4 regions of the Bacillus sp. 1A genome follow, and region 4 is predicted to be linked to each of the others. Evidence: riboswitches for the same ligand, from Rfam matches in the RefSeq annotation. Region 4 holds a riboswitch; each other region holds the start of a gene.
The links. Region 4 has a riboswitch for S-adenosylmethionine ahead of ACUN0F_RS26365 (Na+/H+ antiporter NhaC family protein). Riboswitches for the same ligand answer to the same signal wherever they lie in the genome.
Positions count from the first base shown of each region.

Region 1: another riboswitch for S-adenosylmethionine. It lies ahead of ACUN0F_RS15420 (amino acid ABC transporter permease); the one in region 4 lies ahead of ACUN0F_RS26365 (Na+/H+ antiporter NhaC family protein).
Region 2: another riboswitch for S-adenosylmethionine. It lies ahead of ACUN0F_RS24220 (MFS transporter); the one in region 4 lies ahead of ACUN0F_RS26365 (Na+/H+ antiporter NhaC family protein).
Region 3: another riboswitch for S-adenosylmethionine. It lies ahead of mtnK (S-methyl-5-thioribose kinase); the one in region 4 lies ahead of ACUN0F_RS26365 (Na+/H+ antiporter NhaC family protein).

Region 1 is NZ_JBQYLZ010000001.1:3,037,381-3,042,366, forward strand. Features, by position in the region: gene ACUN0F_RS15405 (DUF3900 domain-containing protein) at 1-535, opposite strand, end outside; gene ACUN0F_RS15410 (hypothetical protein) at 653-979, opposite strand; gene ACUN0F_RS15415 (VanW family protein) at 1,356-2,267, shown strand; SAM riboswitch class I at 2,495-2,601, shown strand; gene ACUN0F_RS15420 (amino acid ABC transporter permease) at 2,671-3,339, shown strand; gene ACUN0F_RS15425 (amino acid ABC transporter ATP-binding protein) at 3,359-4,120, shown strand; gene ACUN0F_RS15430 (amino acid ABC transporter substrate-binding protein) at 4,132-4,923, shown strand.
Region 2 is NZ_JBQYLZ010000001.1:4,733,132-4,738,117, forward strand. Features, by position in the region: gene brnQ (branched-chain amino acid transport system II carrier protein) at 1-60, opposite strand, end outside; gene ACUN0F_RS24210 (FMN-dependent NADH-azoreductase) at 295-987, opposite strand; gene ACUN0F_RS24215 (arsenic resistance protein) at 1,282-2,247, shown strand; gene ACUN0F_RS24220 (MFS transporter) at 2,303-3,526, opposite strand; SAM riboswitch class I at 3,657-3,762, opposite strand; gene ACUN0F_RS24225 (DUF4153 domain-containing protein) at 3,899-4,986, opposite strand, start outside.
Region 3 is NZ_JBQYLZ010000001.1:2,509,731-2,514,716, reverse strand. Features, by position in the region: gene ACUN0F_RS12850 (3-hydroxybutyrate dehydrogenase) at 1-448, shown strand, start outside; gene ACUN0F_RS12845 (YvrJ family protein) at 544-681, opposite strand; gene mtnA (S-methyl-5-thioribose-1-phosphate isomerase) at 900-1,961, opposite strand; gene mtnK (S-methyl-5-thioribose kinase) at 1,958-3,139, opposite strand; SAM riboswitch class I at 3,230-3,372, opposite strand; gene ACUN0F_RS12830 (carbon-nitrogen family hydrolase) at 3,444-4,307, opposite strand; gene ACUN0F_RS12825 (pyridoxal phosphate-dependent aminotransferase) at 4,322-4,986, shown strand, end outside.
Region 4 is NZ_JBQYLZ010000001.1:5,159,353-5,164,338, reverse strand. Features, by position in the region: gene ACUN0F_RS26380 (murein hydrolase activator EnvC family protein) at 1-214, opposite strand, end outside; gene gltP (glutamate/aspartate:proton symporter GltP) at 708-1,979, shown strand; gene ACUN0F_RS26370 (DUF402 domain-containing protein) at 2,046-2,564, shown strand; SAM riboswitch class I at 2,685-2,790, shown strand; gene ACUN0F_RS26365 (Na+/H+ antiporter NhaC family protein) at 2,885-4,201, shown strand; gene ACUN0F_RS26360 (lmo0954 family membrane protein) at 4,432-4,788, shown strand; gene ACUN0F_RS26355 (PspA/IM30 family protein) at 4,845-4,986, shown strand, end outside.

The sequences.
Region 1 (4,986 bases), 2.1 Mb from region 4:
ATTGGATAGATTTCATGTTTTTTGTTGTGATGGCCATTTCAACGTTACGAATCAGTGTGGATTCATCTGAAATAGAAGCGACTTTCGGTTCGAAGTCACATTTCATAACGAAAACGAATGGATCATCAAAGTATTTGCGTAGTTTTGCTTGCGCAATTAAAAATACACCACCGCGTACAGCGCTTGTGTCCAGATATGTATAAACGAGAGGTTCACTCATATCTTTGAAGTTTTCTTTTGTTTCCGCAAAGCGAATGCGATTAAAGAGGTTGTAATGAGGGTTTGAATCAAGTTCGTGCCCTTCTTCTACAATGAAGCGACCAATCTTTGTCGGAGCTTGTTCTGTTTTCGCATGACGTTCTACTTTTCGCTTTGAAATTTTTAATAATTCACCATTCAAAAATTCTTTTAAGGAGCTATCTTCATACTCTTCAGCGTCTAACGTTTGAAAATGTTTGTAGCGTTTATCAACAGCTTCACCTTTTCCTTCTACTTGTACAACATAAAAGGAAAGATAATTTATTTCAAAATCCATATTTATCACCTTGTTTCATTTCATTAACTCTTATCAGTATAGAGATGGAAAAAACTTTCGTCAATTTATATAAAGGAAGGGGGAGCCCCTTCCTTTATATATTTTTTACTTTCGAAATTAAAATCCGTCTTCTAATGCTGAAAATGGAATGTTCAGTCTGTTTTCTACTGTACGTAAACGCTGGTTTAAGCGGTTTAATCTACGTGTATGACGCTCAACCGTGTTTTCTAATTGACGTACTCTTTGCTCAAGTTCATTTACTCGTCTTTCTAGTTGACGGTTTCCAGTACCAGGAAAAGAGATTGGAAGTTGGAATTGTCGATTTTGATCATATGGATTAACTTGTTCTACTGGATCTATATATTGTTGGTATTGTGCTTGTAAATCATATTGAGGCTGATAAGCATTTTGGTTATATGGATCGTATGGATTGTAGGGGTACATAAAACATCCTCCATTTCTTTAAAATAGGTTAATTCACCATAATGTATGTGTAAAAGCGGAGTGTGGCACGGCAAATACCTATTTATGTTCACAAGGTGTTTCTTTATAAATAAGAATATGGAGTTTTACATTTGTATTTCTTTCGTTTTATGGTATATACTGGATAAAAAGGTGAGGTTACATAAAGGTTACAATTCTATCGAACTCCAACTTTTATGTAAATATGTATAGACATTTAGAAAAGAAAAGAGTAATTTATATAGAGTAAAAAATAACTTGTAACATTTTATAAATATATTGTAAAATGATTGTAACAAAACATACATAAAAATGAAATAATACATAAAAGTAATATTGGGAAAAAGGGGAGAGTATATTGTTCCGTAAAGTAAAGGGTATATTAGTTGGGGTGTTATGTGTAGCTATAGTGAGTGGTTGTGGTGCAAAAGTAAGTGATGTTGCATTAGTAAGTGACATTGGTGGCCACACGGTAGAGGCTAAAGCAGAGGTGCAGGATTCTATTAGTTTAGTAGATGGTCGTACTGGTACGGAAGTGAAAAAGCTAGATTTATCGAGTCTAGGTTATTTTGAAGATGAAGCAAAATTTAAAAAATCGGTAACGAAGGTTGCTAGTGAGGTTGGGAAAAGCGTTGATAAAAAGATGGTTCCTTCACGCGTAGCACCTGATGGAAGTTGGCAAGAAGGAAAACCTGCTTATGAGTTAATGGAAAAAGAATTAGTAGATAAATTATTAAACGTTGGTATGTGGGATTCTTCCTATCAATTACCTATTGTTGAGAAAAAGCCTATCGCAACATTAAGTGATGCGCAAGGAAGTGGTACGGTAATTGGTAGATATGAAACGAATTTAGGTGGCTCAGCAGGTGGCCGTATTGAGAATATTCGCTTGTCAGCAGCGGGCATAAATGGGGTTGTATTAGCGAAAGGAGACCGTTTCTCTTTCAATGCATTAATTGGTGATACAACGCCAGATAAAGGATACCAATTAGGAAAAGAAATTGTAGATGGTAAATTAGTAGATGGATACGGCGGTGGTGTTTGTCAAACATCATCAACTTTATACAATGCAGCAGATCAAGCTGGTTTGAAAATGGTAGAGAGAACGACACATTCTAAAACGGTAGGTTATGTTCCACAAGGAAGAGATGCTACAATTGCGTATCCATACTTAGACTTAGTGTTTGAAAACACGAATGATGCACCTGTGAAACTTTATATGGGCATTCAGGGTGGAAAGTTAGTTGCCGAAGTACATAAAATGAGATAAGAATAATTAATCTATAAAAAAGCCATTATTTCTATTAAGAATAGAAATAATGGCTTTTTCTGTGCGATTTATCCAGTGTAAATTATACACCTTAAGACTGGGTGAATGTGAGGGATAAGCTATTCGAAAAAGTGTTGAATTTAATTCTTATTTTTCCTATTGACATTATATATAATTAACTGTATTCTTCATATTAACAACTAAATAAATGGAAATATTTATTAGTTTTCTTATCAAGAGAGATGGAGGGACTGGCCCGATGAAATCTCAGCAACAGGCTACAAAAGTACTGTGCTAATTCCAGCAAACGTATGAAGCGTTTGGAAGATGAGGGGAAATGGATTAACATTCAACTCTTCTTATATGTGTAAGAAGAGTTTTTTGTTTAGAGAGGGGGGATAAAGTGAAGTTTGATGTAACGTATTTTTTAGAAAGTTTTCCGCAATTATTTAAGTATGTATACATAACTTTAGGGATTACTGTAGTTTCAATGATTATTTCTTTTGTTATAGGGATTGGCTTGGCGATCATAACGAAAAACAAAACGAAATTTTTATATTCTATTGCAAGAGTATATATATCTTTCTTTAGAGGAACACCTTTATTAGTTCAATTGTTTGTGTTGTATTTCGGATTGCCGCAAATATTTCCAGCCTTTACAGTACTTACAGCGATGCAAGCGACTTTAATCGGTCTCAGTTTAAATAATGCAGCATATTTGTCAGAGATTATTCGGGGCTCATTAAATGCTGTGGAATCAGGACAAATGGATGCTTGTTTATCAGTTGGAATGACAAAGGCGCAAGCGATGCGACAGATTATCTTTCCACAAGCTATTCGTGTCGCAGTACCGTCACTTGGAAATAATTTTGTCGGATTGTTAAAAGAATCTTCGTTATCTTTTGCACTTGGGGTGGCTGAAATTTTAGCGCAGGCGAAGATGCTAGCGGCACAATCGTATCGTTATATGGAAAGTTACTTAGCGGTAGCGATTGTATATTGGATTATTACAATAGTAATTAGTTGGGGACAGAAAAAGTTAGAAAAGAAACTTGATGCACCGTATTTGTAATAGAAATGAGGTGATATGTGTGATTGAGATAAGTGATTTGTATAAATCTTACAAAAGTAATGAAGTATTAAAAGGAATCTCACTTACTGTAAATAAAGGAGAAGTGGTAGTCATTATTGGGCCTTCTGGTTCAGGTAAATCGACATTATTAAGATGTTTAAATTTATTAGAACAACCAGAGGATGGAAGTATTAGAATTGAAGATTTAGAGATTCATGCAAAGAAGCTTTATAAAAAAGAAATAATACAATTACGTCAAAAAACAGCTATGGTTTTTCAAAACTATAATTTATTTAAAAATAAAACAGCATTACAAAATATTACAACACCATTAACAGTTGTACAGAAAAAAAGTGAAGAAGAAGCGAAAAGAATAGCAAGAGAAATATTAAAACAAGTAGGTTTAGCTGAAAAAGAAGATTTCTACCCAACGATGTTATCAGGTGGGCAACAACAAAGGATTGGAATTGCGAGAGCGATGGCATTAAATCCAGCTATATTATTGTTTGATGAACCGACTTCAGCACTAGATCCAGAATTAGTGAATGAAGTATTACAAGTAATTAAAGATTTGGCAAGACAGCATATAACGATGGTTATTGTTACACATGAAATGAATTTCGCAAAAGAGGTAGCGGACCGCATTATATTTATGGCTGATGGCATTATTGTAGAGCAGGGAACGCCGGAGGAGATTTTTAGGAACCCACAAAATGAACGTACGAAAAAGTTTTTACGACAATTGAATGCTTCAGAAGAAGGCAATCATTTCGTTATTTAGGAGGGAGAATTATGAGGAAATCATCATTATTACTAACATTGGCATTAACAGTATCGGTTGGGCTTTTATCTGCTTGTGGTTCAGATACAGCGAGCAAAAAGACAGATGAAAAAGTAGTGAAAGTTGGGACGTCTGCAGGTCGTAGCCCATTTATTTTTAAAGAGGGTGAGAAAGTAAAAGGTTTTGATGCTGAAATTATTGAAGCTGCTGCTAAAAAGGCTGGATATAAAGTTGAATGGAATGTTTCTGATTTTGAAGGGTTATTTGGTCTATTAGATTCAGGTCGTATTGATACGATTGCAAATGAATTATCGGTTTCTCCGGAAAGAAAAAAGAAATATGATTTTTCAATTCCATATGTATATTCAGGATCTGTTTTCGCGGTGAAGAAAGATAATAATACAATTAAATCGTTAGAAGATCTAAAAGGAAAGACTGTAGGTGTTGGGCTTGGTACAGCTGGGGAACAAGAATTAAAAGCTTTAAATAAGAATAATGCTTTTACAATTAAAACGTTCTCAGAGGATCCAACAGCGGAATTAAATGAAGTAGGACTTGGCCGTGTAGATGCTTACTATAATGATAAAGTGCAAGTAGAAACAACAATTAAAAAAGCGGATTTAGATAATGTGAAAGTAGGATTTGGTCCACTTAAATGGGGAGAGATTGCATTTCCATTTGCCAAAAAGAGCGAAAAGTTAGAAGATATAAACAAGGCGTTGAAAGAATTAGAACAAGATGGGACATTAAGCGAAATATCAAAAAAATGGCTGAAAGTTGATGCTACAAAAAAACAAAATTAAAATATGTTCGTTGAATGTGGCTATTGTCCATCAACTTATATAAAAATAAAAGGGAACTGGAGA
Region 2 (4,986 bases), 430 kb from region 4:
TAGTGCGAATAACATTAAACCAATAACTACTATGAACGAAAACGGTACTTTATTCGTCATAATATAACCTCCATTCCAATCCTTTTATCTCATTTCCATTTTTAACTAATTGAATTTTCTGAATTTTCAATTCAACTATTAACTATTCTTGAACTCATTATAGTTTGCTATATAATATTTTGCAATACTATTTTCAAACTTTTCTTTTATTTTATAAATATACATTTTTTAACATAGAAATAGACTAAAAAACCAACATGGTCATCCATGTTGGTTTTTTGCATTTACTATCAATTAAAATTTCGCCGCTACTTTTTTAACGTTCTCTAAACCTTCTTCAACAATTTGTTGTGAACGATCTGGATATTGATTGTGCCCTTCAATTACAACAGTCTCTGGATTTGTAATCCCCCAGAAGCCAAGCACATTCGTTACATAATTAACTGCCATTTCCATAGGAGCCATTTGTTCTGAAGAGTAATCTGAACCACGCGCACCTAATACAACGACTTTCTTATCCCCAGCTAAACCTTCTGGACCATTTGCTGTATATTTAAATGTTTTTCCAGCTTGAGATAAATATGAAATATACGTAATTAATGGCGCTGGCACTGTGAAGTTCCATAGTGGGAACGCAAATACAACTTTATCAGCTTCTAAAAACTGATTTAAATATTGATCTACCGTTGCTACAGCCTTCTCTTCTTCAGCTGTTAACTCCATACCTTGACTACGTTTGTATCCACCTGAAATAGCGATATTTCCGTAATAAGGAAGATCTAATGCAAATAAATCTAACTCTGCAATTTCTGTATTCGGATTAGCTTCTTTATAAGTACTTACAAACGTTTCATACATTTTTGAACTAATTGCTTGCTCCGCTGGACGATCGTTTGCTTTTACAAATAATACTTTTGACATTGTTTTATTCCCCTCTACTTTTGTATTTTCTTCTTTTTTACCAAATAATGAGCTAAATAACCCCATTTTCTTCACCTAAGCTTTCTTGTCATATTCATTATTCATCATCATAAAAATTCTTATTCTAATAAAAAGTTCCAATTGATGCCTTAAGTAAAGATATTGCGAACTTTTTGTTATCTAATTACCTTATGTAAGTGATTGTAATACACACACTTACTTTAGTCAAGTAACTTTAAATAAAAAATAATATCTCGAATTAAAAGTAATAGCGCCAATACAATTAAAACACCCATTATAACTTTATTATTTGTATAATGAATACAAAGAGGGCCATTCATATTTAGAAAGGATTTACTCATGAGCACTATAGAAAAGATTCAAACTTTTATTATTCTTTTTGCTGTTACATGCGGCATCGTACTCGGACAATTTAATTTGATACATATGTATTCAGAGCAATTTATTGTCCCCTTCTTATTTTTTATGCTGTATGGATTATTCCTCAGCACTCCATTGAAAGAAATAAAAAATGGATTCCGTAATTTAAAATTCGCTGGAACGAGCCTTACCATTAATTTTGTATGGACACCTTTACTCGCTTGGGGGTTAGGTGCACTATTTCTTTCAAATCATCCAGCACTTTGGGTTGGATTTATTATGTTAATGGTTACTCCATGTACAGATTGGTACTTAATCTTTACTGAAATTGCGAAAGGAAATGTAGCACTTTCTACTGCAATTTTGCCTGTAAATTTAATATTGCAAGTACTACTCCTTCCCATTTATTTATTTTTATTTGCTGGTGTCATGAAGACTGTAGCTGTTTCTGTTTTAGTAGAAAGTATTGTTATCGTAATCGTCTTACCATTTGTACTTGCACACGCTACAAAATTCATTATGAATATACTGAAAAAAACTAAAACACTCGAGAATAAACTCATTCCGTTTTTCAGCTCTGCTCAAATCTTATTTTTAAGTTTAGCAATCGTAGCGATGTTTGCATCACAAGGTAAATATTTACTACAAAATATGAATGTCGTTTTACTATTACTCATTCCTATTCTATTGTTCTTTATCATTAATTTTTTACTAGGACAATTTATCGGACGCATGATGCGTTTATCTTATAAAGATACAGTAAGTCTAAGCTTAACAACATTAGCAAGAAACTCACCTGTTGCACTTGCTATTGCTGTAACTGCTTTTCCAGACGAACCTCTTATCGCACTTGCACTCGTTATCGGACCGTTGATTGAGTTACCGGTACTTGCTTGTGTTTCACAAGTGTTATTACTTATTAAGAAAAAACAGCAATATACATAATAAAAAACGTCCTGCTATAGGACGTTTTTTATTATTGAAAAATCTCATACAACACTTATTTCTTATTTATCATTACAAATGAAATAACCGAAACTAAAAACGTAATAATACCAATTATAATAAATAAAATAGAAGCTGAAATTGACTCTAAGAAATATCCTGTTATTGCAATTCCAACTGGAGTAGATACTAATAATAACGAACTTAAAAAACCGAAAAATCTTCCTTGCACTTCATTTGGAATTAACTTTCTATACAACACTCCAAAATATATATTACTTACCCCAAATGCAATTCCTGACAGAAAATAATAAACAGAAAATAATACCGGATTTAACGTCGTACCCATTGCAGCATTAAAAATTCCCATAATAGCAGTACATATAAAAGCAGTTGTAATCGTTTTATATGTACGAATCTTTTTAGTAATTAATGCCCCAATTAAAATTCCTATCGGTGATGCCGCAAAAACTATACTATACCACTGCATAGAAAGATCCATTTCTCTAACAACGATTACTTGCAGTGATAGCATACACGCCGCTCCAAGCAAATTAATGATTGCAGCGCTCATAAGCAACATTTTCAATGATTGATTACTTTTTAAAAGTGAGAACCCCTCTTTAAAGTCTTCATAAAAAGGCTTTTTCTTTTCTCCTTTTAATTCACGTGGAAATTTAATTTTCATTAAAATTAAAAATGATATAAAAAATGTAATTGCATCTAACATAAATACTCCATGAAAATTAAAAATACTAATTAAAAAGCTAGCCATTAAAGGAATGGCTACCGATATGATTTGTATTGAGATTTGTCTCAGCGTAATCGCCTGTTGAACATGCTTTTCTTCCACATATGTTACTAATGCTGCATTTGAAGCTGGAGTAAATAAAGCACTCCCAATTGAACGTATAATAAGTAACAGTAGTAACGGAATGTACAACATTTTATTATAAAATGCTATTACCGCAACACAAATCATAACGATACATCTCATAACATCTGCAATTATCATAAGCTTCCTTCTCGACATTCGATCTGCTAACGTCCCTGTTACAGGTGCAAACAAAATCGCCGCCATTGCAATTGCAACGTTTATCCCAGAAACAAGTAATGGAGAGTTCGTCAATTTCATTACCCATAACGGTAAAACGAGCGTAACCATAGAATTACCTATTAAAGAAATGCAACTTGCTAAGAAAAAATACGAAAAAATTTTATTGCTCCAAATACTATTACTAGCGCTATCCTCTTTTAAACCCCCAACTTGATTATTCACTATGCCCTCCGGTTTCTCCTTCTATATTTTCTTTGATTCTTTCTCTTCTGTATCACTACCTTTCTAATTCTCTATTTAAATGACAAAAAAACCTTCTTCAAAATAAGAAGAAGGTTTACTTATACCTATTTTCTTATCTATTAGGACTTTTAGATCCTACAGGATTTAGCACCTTTATATCACATAAGGTTGCTGAGGCTTCGAAGGGCCAGTCCCTCCACCTCTCTTAATAAGAAGTTTTTATACAATTATCTAAATTTATTATATATTACGCCAAAATATTTTCAACATATTTTTCCATATCTAAAATAAAAATAAGCTGATATTATACGTTACGGAAGATTGACTTTTCGTTACATTAACAGTTCCTTACTAATTAAAAATTAAAGGAAACGTAAACATAACGAAAGCTGCCCAAAGTCCGTAAATTGGTAAATACTTCGTAACGGCATCTTGGATAGCTGTTGGTCCTGATTTGTTTTGCAAGAAACGCATATAGGAAAACATAATCCAAATTAAATTTGCCCAGATCAGTATGTTTACCCCTAAAACAGCAAGTCTATTAGGTGTAATCCCGTAAGAAGAAAGTCTGAATATGATGGCTGACAAAGCCACAGTGTCAATAATAAGTGCCAGAACAATTAAGGCAAAATTGATATAATCTGAAATGTTCTTTTTCTCATCTGAGTCACTCTCAACGATAGAAAATATGGTAACGGCCAATACGCCAAGGAGTATTCCGTTGAAGACCATTAAGAAATTGCGGTCCAAGAACGGATTTTTCCCGACCCATATAACTGTTATAAGATAGATCAACAATGTGATTAGGACAAGAGGACTAAAAATTTTAGATATGTATGGTGTAATATTTTTAGCAAGTTTAAGATTCATTGATACTAAATATGCAGCCACAATAGCGAGAGCAGCAGCACCAAATAACACAACATTACTAAAATAGAATTCTCCTATATCCAAGTCAACGAAGCTAAATAACTTCATGGTGAATACTGCTAATACCATTCCGCTCACGGCCATACTCGCGTAGAGAAGACAATATTCTAAATTAAATTTAATATAAGCTAATCTTGTACTACCTTTTGAATATTCATTTCCTGTAAACGCAATCCCTACTAAAACCCATAACATTATAGGAAAATGTAAATAAGCAAGGATACTGCTGTCTTTATAATTTAATGGCAACATATTAAGATACAATCCGGAAATTAGTAACAACGCCGCAAGGAAATAAATAATACTTTTTTTCGGAGTATTATTGTAAATAAAATAAGCAGCAATAAAGGGAATTACACCAAAAGCCAAGTTAATTGGAGCAATTGCTTCCTGCTCGACAAAGTGGAAAATGATTCTGGTGCTTAGTCCAGCTAGAATAGCTAACATACCCATGAATAAGAAACCTTTTTGAAACAGCGATATTTTTTCTTTATTTGCCGTCTCCTTGA
Region 3 (4,986 bases), 2.6 Mb from region 4:
AATTATGCAAATCGCTCCTTTTATCGCAATTAAGCATGCCTTCCCAATCATGAAAAAACAAAAATATGGCCGAATTATTAATGTCGCTTCCATTAATGGCCTCGTTGGATTTGCTGGGAAATCTGCCTATAATAGCGCCAAACATGGCGTAATTGGATTAACAAAAGTTGCCGCTTTAGAAGGCGCTACTCACGGAATTACCGTTAATGCACTTTGTCCTGGTTATGTCGATACCCCTCTTGTACGTAATCAACTACAAGATTTAGCTACTACACGAAATGTACCACTTGAAAATGTTTTAGAAGATGTTATTTATCCACTTGTACCACAAAAACGCTTATTGCAAGTACAAGAAATCTCTGATTATGCTATGTTTTTAGCGAGTGAAAAAGCAAGAGGTATAACTGGACAAGCCGTTGTTATCGATGGTGGTTATACTGCTCAATAAAGTGAAGGCTTTTACTGCCCATTAATGCGGGGGTAAAAAATAAAGTTTGCTCACGAAGAGCAAACTTTATTTTACTTTCTATCGCGAGGACCTTCCTACTTTAGTAATTGTTTAGGAAGTTTCTCGATTGCAACAATTACCCCATCTAATTTACTTTCAATACGATGGAGTAAATATAATGTTACAACAATCGGAAACCCTACATTACCTATCATCCTGATCCACTCTTCCATCTTTTCCGCCTCCTTCCATTATATAAATAAGAGAAAAGAAAACATTTAGGCATAAAGTGAAACTTTAATCAGTGGGGGTTTTCTTCATCCCCCACTGATTATTAGTTGAACCAATCGGGCTTTTACGGGCAGTTGACCCCCACCTAACTTCTTTGCTTCCGCTGAATTTTGAGGTGGGGGTCTTACTGCCCGTTAATGCGGGATAAAAAAACAAGCTATTATGTATTAGCTTGTCTTTCAAATAACGATGCAATTTCCCGTTTATAATCTCCGTGTATGATGCCTTTTTCAGTAATAATACCTGTAATTAATTCATTCGGTGTTACGTCAAATGCAGGATTATAAACATCAGTTCCAATTGGCGCCACTTGTTTTCCAAAAATTTTCGTAACTTCGGTTTCATCTCTTTCTTCAATAACAATTTCTGTACCTGTTTGTTTCGTAATATCAAACGTAGATAACGGAGCTGCAACGTAAAATGGAATATCGAAATACTTTGCTAATATAGCTAAATTCATTGTTCCGATTTTATTTGCTGCATCTCCATTTGCGACAATTCGGTCCGCTCCTACAATAATCGCGTTTATTTCTTTCGTTTGAATAGCATGCGCTGCCGTATTATCTGTAATAAGTGTTACATCAATATTTGCCTGTTTTAATTCCCAGGTCGTTAAACGCCCGCCTTGTAAAACCGGTCTCGTTTCACACGCATACGCATGTAAACGTACACCTTTTTCTTTCCCAATATAAAACGGTGCTAATGCAGTACCATATCTAGCAGTTGCAATACTTCCAGCGTTACAAATTGTTAAAATGTTATCACCGTTTTTAAAGCATGTTAATGCATGTTCTCCAATACTCCGGCATACCGCTTCATCTTCTTGCTGAATGAGAAGCGCTTCTTCTTCTAATATTTTTTGTGCTTCTTTTATTGTAGTAATTTCTCGAATGGATTCTCTCATACGATCGATTGCCCAAAATAAATTGACTGCTGTCGGGCGTGACGTTCCTAAATAATTACAATCTCTATTAAACTTCTTTTGAAATTCTTCCATATGTACAGTATTATATTTTTTTGATGCAAGTGCCAAGCCAAATGCAGCTACAATTCCAATTGCAGGTGCTCCTCGTACTTCTAGCATGACAATACTTTTCCATACCTCTTCAATCGTCGTTAATGTTTTGTATTCTGTACTATGCGGCAACTTTGTTTGATTTAATACTGCAATGGCATCACCTTTCCAACTGACAGATCTCGGAACCGTAACAATTGTACTCATGCTTTTATCCCTCCAGAAACTGTCTGTTGAAATAATGTTCGGAACAGTTGAATATCAGCACTCTTAGCTTCATATTTTATTAGTTCTTTACCTAAGGATAACGCTTGTTTCTTAGCTTGAATCCTCGTTTCTTTATTTGCTATTCCATCTAAATCAGCTACATGCGCTAAGCCAATTGTTCTACGGATAAGCTCACATCCGGCAAATCCAACGGCATCTGTAAAAATATTTTGCAAAATAATTGGCAACCATTGTTTCTCTTTCGTATATGCTTCTACACCTTCTCCAATCCATAACTTCGTAAAAGCTTCTACAAAATAACTCCATGTTTTCTCAATATGGAAAAATAGCACACTTCTTTTTTCCTCTTCACGGGATAGTGCATTTAATAATAAATTTGCAATAAATTGGCCAAGATCAAATCCACATGGACCATATGTTGCAAATTCTGGATCAATTACTTTCGTTTCAGCAGGGGATGAAAAAATACTACCAGTATGTAAATCACCATGAATAAGCGCTTCTTTTCTCGTTAAAAATTTATATTTATACTGTGCTACTTTTAATTTTAAATTTTTGTCACTCCATAGTTCATCCACCGCTAGTTGTAACTCTGGTTCATAATCATTCGTATCATAATGACTAAACGGATCTGTAAACACTAAATCTTCCGTGATTTTACTAAGATCTGGGTTTACAAATGCACCTTCTAGTACCCTTTTCTCTTCTGATTGTAAACCGAAATCTGAAGTATAAAACAACACATGTGCTAGAAAGCGACCAATATGTTGGGATAAAAGCGGGTACTCCTCTCCATCTATTAATCCTTTTCTTGCAATTGTTAGCCTCGATAGATCTTCTATGACCGTTACTGCTAACTCTTCATCATGACTGTACACTACCGGCACATATTCCGGCACATACTTCGCAAAAATTTGTAATGCTTTACTTTCAATCGTCGCTCTTTTTATAGACAGTGGCCAGCTCTCACCAACTACTTTCGCATATGGCAGTGCTTGTTTGATTATAATAGACTTCTCTCCATCATCTAATTTGAACACGTAATTTAAATTTCCATCTCCAATTTCATGACAAACTACATTTGCTTTCTTTTCAAAATAACCATGTTCTTTCGCATATTGTATAGCTGTCGTTTCAGTTAATGAATAATATCCCATCGTCTTCTCCCCCTTTTTTAATTCAGAGGTTTTTCTGACGTAGAAAAACCTCTTTCCACAAAGAAAGAGGTTTGAAGTTTATCTTCTCCCCTCTTATCTGCCAGAAAGGTTTACTTTCTGCTGGAATTAGCACCGTGCCTTTTGGCGTAAATAAACGCCCCATTTCACAATGGTATTACGGTCGGTTGCTGGGCTTCATCGGGCCAAATCCCTCCACCTGCTCTTGATAAGAGTTGTATAATTTTTTGAATTTTTAACTTTATGTTGAAGACTATACCAAGAATAAAAATCACTTGTCAACATTTTATTTGTATAATTCTGGACGACGATCTGCAAAAACTGGAATTCCTTTGCGTACTTCTTTAATTTTCTCAAAATGAAGCTCTCCCAATAAAATTGATTCTTCTTCATTCGCTTCTACAACAACTTCGCCCCAAGGATCGACAATTAAAGAATGACCGGCAAACTCATTATTCGGATCCTTTCCTGCCCTATTACATGCAACAACATAACACTGATTTTCAACTGCTCTTGCTTGCAGTAACAAACGCCAATGCACTAAACGAACCAATGGCCATTCTGCTACAACAAATAAAACTTTTGCACCTTTAGCAGTATGAACGCGCATCCACTCTGGAAAACGAATGTCATAACAAATTGTGCCGGCGCACTCTACATCATCTAGCCTAAATTCACCTGTACTATTTCCAGCGATTAAATATTTATGTTCATCCATAAGCTGAAATAAGTGCACTTTACTATATTCATTGACTAGTTCTCCTTCCTTGTTTACCACATACATTGTATTTGTAACACCTTGCTCTGTTTGCTTCGCTATAGAACCACCGACAATATGTACACCATATTGCTTCGACCATTCTTTCAGCTTTTCTTTCGTTTGCAATCCATCCCTATCTGCAATTTCAGTAAGCCTCGTTAAATCATATCCCGTTGTCCATAGTTCTGGTAAGACAATCACATCTGGTCTTTCCTTCATCGCTTCGCTTATTTTATTTTTAGCATTCTCAATATTTTTTTCTACATCTCCAAAGACAATATCCATTTGAATACATGCGACTTTCATTTTGTCAGCCCCATTCTTAATTTTTTCTTTACAAAATACTGGAAAGATTATATCATTTGTCACTAGAATTGTAACAACTTTCAAAAGAGGTGGAAAGTATGAAATTATTTCAACCTTCTGAGATAGTAACATCATTGCCTACACAATTTTTTGCTTCACTTGTTGCAAAAGTTAACAAAGTCGTTGCAGCTGGTCACGATGTTATTAATCTAGGTCAAGGTAATCCAGATCAACCAACACCGCAGCATATCGTAAAAGCTTTACAAGATGCTGCTGAAAAGACCATTCATCATAAATATCCGCCATTTCGCGGACACGAAAGTTTAAAAGAAGCCGTGGCAACATTCTATCAACGCGAATATGATGTAGTAGTAAATCCAAAAACAGAAGTTGCTATTTTGTTTGGTGGAAAAGCTGGATTAGTAGAATTACCAGTTTGTTTTACAAACCCTGGTGATACTATTCTCGTTCCAGATCCAGGCTATCCAGATTATTTATCAGGAGTTGCTTTAGCAAAAGCACAATTTGTAACAATGCCGCTTATTGCAGAAAATAATTTTTTACCAGATTATACAAAAATTGATGCCACTACCGCTAAGCGTGCAAAGTTAATGTTTTTAAACTATCCAAATAATCCTACTGGTGCTACTGCATCAAAAGATTTCTTTGATGAAACCATTCATTTTGCTAATAAACATAATATATTAGTCGTTCATGATTTTGCTTACGGTGCTATTGGATTCGATGGTCAAAAACCTGTTAG
Region 4 (4,986 bases):
AGTCATCAATTTTCTTTTGTAATTCTTGAATTTCTTTTTCTATTTGTTCTTTCTCAGCTGATTTATTTTGTAAGTCATTTTGTTTTCCTTCTAATTCAGATTGAATATTAGATAATTTATCTTGATTCGTTTCAGCGTATACGGGTGAAAGTAACGGAGAAACAAAAAGTGTTCCTGCTGCTAAAACACTAAACGCTGCAAATTTCTTTTTCATGGTTGTCTGGCTCCTTTCCCTATGAATGTTATATATCATAAGAAGAAGAGTGTCTATCGTTGTAACCATAATGTAAAGAAAATTTTATAAAGTTGCTAAGTTTTGTCGGAATTTATCATTTTTCAACAGTATTTGTAATGGTAATTTTATTTTTTTAGTTTGTGCAACAAAGTTGTATTCTAGATTTTATCTGTAAAATAAAGGGAAAAAATCGTGATTTTATATAGCGAAATTCAAGTTGAAAACCCACTAAAATACTAGTGAGGAATCGTTCTCATGTTAGGTTTTCTGACATGGGTTTTATTTTTGTCAAGAAAATTATTTGTGTTCAGGAAAAGTTATTTTGTTGTCAGATTTAATTTTTTGATTTATGATTTTTAACAGGGACAAAATGTAGTGAATTGTCGAATAATATGTAATACTCTTAATTTCAAGTTTTATAAATATAGAATGAGAGGTAGAGTGACACATCGAAGAGGGGGTTACAACAAATATGAAAAGAATAGGACTTGCATGGCAAATTTTAATTGGACTTGCTCTAGGTATCGCGGTGGGGGCAATTTTTTATGGCGATAGCACAGTTGTAGGGTACCTAAAACCAATTGGTGATATTTTTATCCGATTAATTAAAATGATCGTTGTGCCGATTGTTGTAGCAAGTATTGTTGTTGGAGTTGCTGGTGTTGGCGATGTTAAAAAACTAGGCCGATTAGGCGGGAAAACAATTCTTTATTTTGAAATTATTACAACAATTGCAATTGTTGTTGGTCTACTGGTAGCGAATATTTTCCAACCAGGAAAAGGCGTGAATATGGATCAATTAACAAAGACTGATATTTCTAAATATGCAGAAACAACAGCTCAAGTACAAAGTCATTCGTTTGCAGATACATTTGTGAATATCGTTCCAACGAATATTATGAAATCATTGGTTGAGGGCGATATGCTTGCGATTATCTTCTTCTCTGTACTATTTGGTTTAGGAGTTGCGGCGATTGGTGAAAGAGGAAGACCGGTTCTTCAATTTTTCCAAGGTGTAGCAGATGCGATGTTTTACGTGACTAACCAAGTTATGAAATTTGCACCGTTTGGTGTATTCGCATTAATTGGTGTAACAGTTTCGACGTTTGGTTTATCTTCATTAATTCCATTAGGGAAATTAGTCATAGTTGTATATGGTGCGATGATTTTCTTCGTTGTAGTCATACTAGGACTTACAGCGAAAATATTTGGAATTAACATTTTCCAATTCTTTAAAATTTTAAAAGACGAACTGATCTTAGCATACTCTACAGCAAGTTCAGAAACAGTTTTACCGAAAATCATGGAGAAAATGGAGAAGTTCGGTTGTCCGAAGGCAATTACATCTTTCGTTATTCCGACAGGTTATTCATTTAACTTAGATGGATCAACTTTATATCAAGCAATTGCAGCTATTTTCTTAGCGCAAATGTACGGTATTGATTTATCCATTACACAACAAATTACATTATTACTAGTATTAATGGTTACATCAAAAGGTATTGCGGGTGTACCGGGCGTATCATTCGTTGTATTATTAGCGACACTTGGTACAGTAGGTATTCCAGCTGAAGGTTTAGCCTTTATCGCTGGTATTGACCGTATTTTAGATATGGCTCGTACAGCAGTTAACGTTGTAGGTAACTCTTTAGCAGCTGTAGTTATGTCTAAGTGGGAAGGTCAGTATGACGCTGAAAAAGGACAAGCCTACTTGAAAGAAATTTCTAATAAGCAAGCAGCTTAATTATAATTTGAACAAGCTCTCACATAATATGTGGGGGCTTTTCTATATAGAAGGGAAGCGGACGTAATGAAACGTAAATATGGTGACGGTTCTTCGTGGAAGCGACTAATAGAGAAGGATTATACGGTTAAGCAAGTAGAAGAAGGAATGCTAGGAATATTAGAAATAAAAAAGGTAAGAGAACCTAGTTGTAAAGAATATGATGGTAAACAACTTTGTATTGCAGGGAATCAATATACGTGGATTCAATATTTCATAGACGGGAAAAACTTTGCGATTACAGCTATGTTAGATGATCAGAAAAAATTAGTGCAATATTATATCGATGTGGCGAAAGAATATAAAATTGACGACCGTGGTTTACCGTATTTTGATGATTTATATTTAGATGTAGTGTTATTACCGAACGGTAAAATGTATATATTGGATGAAGATGAGCTAGAGGATGCTTATAAAAGTGGCGATGTTACAAAAGAAGAGTATAAGTTAGCTTGGTACACTACGAAATGGATAATAGATGCAATGAAAAATAGCGAATTTTATTGGATTTCAATATTGGAAGAAGAAATCAAAAAGTTAAAATGATTGTTGTATTCAAATTTTTGTATAATTACCAAAAAAATCTATACAAAAAATAATTGACTTTTGTTTTGTAAGCGAGTAAAGTTAGGGAAGAAATTATTATTAAAAAATAAATATGAAACCTTCTTATAAAGAGAGGCGGAGGGACTGGCCCTACGATGCCTCGGCAGCGGACTCGATTTCAGAGTGCTGTGCCAAATCCAGCAAGCATGTGCTTGAAAGATGAGAAGAGCGTTCCTTATAGATGTATAAGACCTCTTCTCATTGGAAGAGGTCTTTTGTTATTCATTAGAAAAAGGTTGAAACTAGGGAGAGATGGTACTTTGAAAGAAACGAGAGGAAATGGTTTGGCTTTATTACCACTTGGGATATTTTTGGCGCTATTTATTGGTTCTGGAATTATTACAGGTGATTTCTATAAATTGCCGATACTTGTAGCAATTTCAATTGCTGTAGGAGTCGCTTTAGCAATGAATCGTAAAGAAAGTTTTAATGTAAAAGTAGAACGATTCGCTAAAGGTGCAGGGAACCCGGATATTATGATTATGGTTTTAATTTTTGTACTGGCAGGAGCGTTTTCTGAAACGGCAAAAGGGATGGGCGGCGTTGATTCTACAGTTAACTTAGCGTTATCCATTTTACCGCAAGGATTTATCGTAGCTGGAATTTTTGTTATAGGGGCATTTATTTCATTAGCAATGGGAACTTCAATGGGAACAATTGCTGCATTAGCACCAATTGCTGTAGGTATTAGTGGGCAAACTGATATCTCCATTGCACTTACGATGGCTACCGTTGTTGGCGGAGCGATGTTTGGTGATAATTTATCATTTATTTCAGATACAACAATCGCAGCTGTACGCTCACAAGGAACAGAAATGAAAGATAAGTTTAAAACGAACTTTTTAATTGTATTACCAGCGGCTATTATTACAATTGTACTATTAGTAATCATTACTTTAGGGAGCGATACGCAGATTAAAGCGCATAGCTTTGACTGGATAAAGATTTTACCGTATGCAGGAGTACTTATTACAGCATTGCTTGGCTGGAATGTACTTATTGTGTTAACTGGTGGAACTGTACTATCCGGCGTTATAGGTCTTTTAGATGGAAGTTACACGTTAGAGAGTTTCTTTAAAAGTGTAACGACTGGAATGGGCGGTATGATGGAGTTAGTATTACTTGCTATTTTAATTGGTGGTATGGTCGAACTGATTCAATATAATGGTGGTATTCAATATTTAATGAATATTTTAACTCGTAACATTCGTTCGAAAAAAGGAGCAGAGTTCGGTATCGCTGGTTTAGTAGGTATGACGAATATGTGTACAGCGAATAATACGATTTCTATTATTTTTACAGGTCCACTTGCGAAAAACATTGCAGATCAATATGAAATTGATCCTCGTAAATCAGCGAGTGTATTAGATCTTTTCTCATGTTGTGTGCAAGGGTTAATTCCATACGGTGCGCAAATGTTAACGGCAGCAGGATTTGCGGCGTTATCTCCGATTGAATTGTTACCATATGCGTTTTATCCGATCTTAGTTGGAGTATGTGGAATTATTTCTATATTAATTGGTTTCCCGAGGTTTTCTAAAGTAGCGGGAAAGAAAGAGTATCATAAAACAGCATAATTTAAAATGAAGTTTATGAATAGTAACCAAAGCCGTATAGAGAATGTTCTCTGTACGGCTTTTTATGTGCGATAAAAGAGTGAATCATCCTATCCCTACCGCATATTTTTACAAAAGGCTGAATGCAACTCAGTCTTAAGTCTGAGTCGAAAACGGTTCTTAAGCTCGTTATGGAAAAGTGAAAAAATAGTTAAGATAAGAGTATCAAATCGAAGGGAGGCAAGCACAAGATGAAACAATTTCTAGCGTTTATCGCGGCTGGTATTTTAGCTTTAATTGCTCTTGGCAGTCTTGCTGGTATTATAGGATTCGCAATTGGAGCAGGAGTTGTGTACTGGAGCTATAAATCATTTGTGCGAGCACAATCATTTTTTGGAAAGTTAGCTTGGGGTATTGTTGGTTTGATCGGCTTGTCCATCGCCCTTTCTCATTCCCCAGCATTAATCGGTATCGCAGCATTAGTAGTTTTATACTACGGATACCGTGAGTGGAAAAAAGAAAAAAATGTAGTTGTTGATTCTGCACCAGAAAGTTCTAAACCATATAGCAACTTTGAAGATGAGTGGAACAAGTTAATGAAAAACTAATAAAAAATTAATAAAAACCAAATTAAATTGATAAAGTAGAAGAGAGGAAGATTATAATGAAACAATCTTTATTCGGACGTGTACGCGAGGCAATTTTAGCAGATTTTCATAATGTGTTAGATGAGAAAGAAAGAAAAAATCCAATCGCGATGTTAAACCAATATTTACGCGATAGTGAGCGTGAAATAACAAAAATTG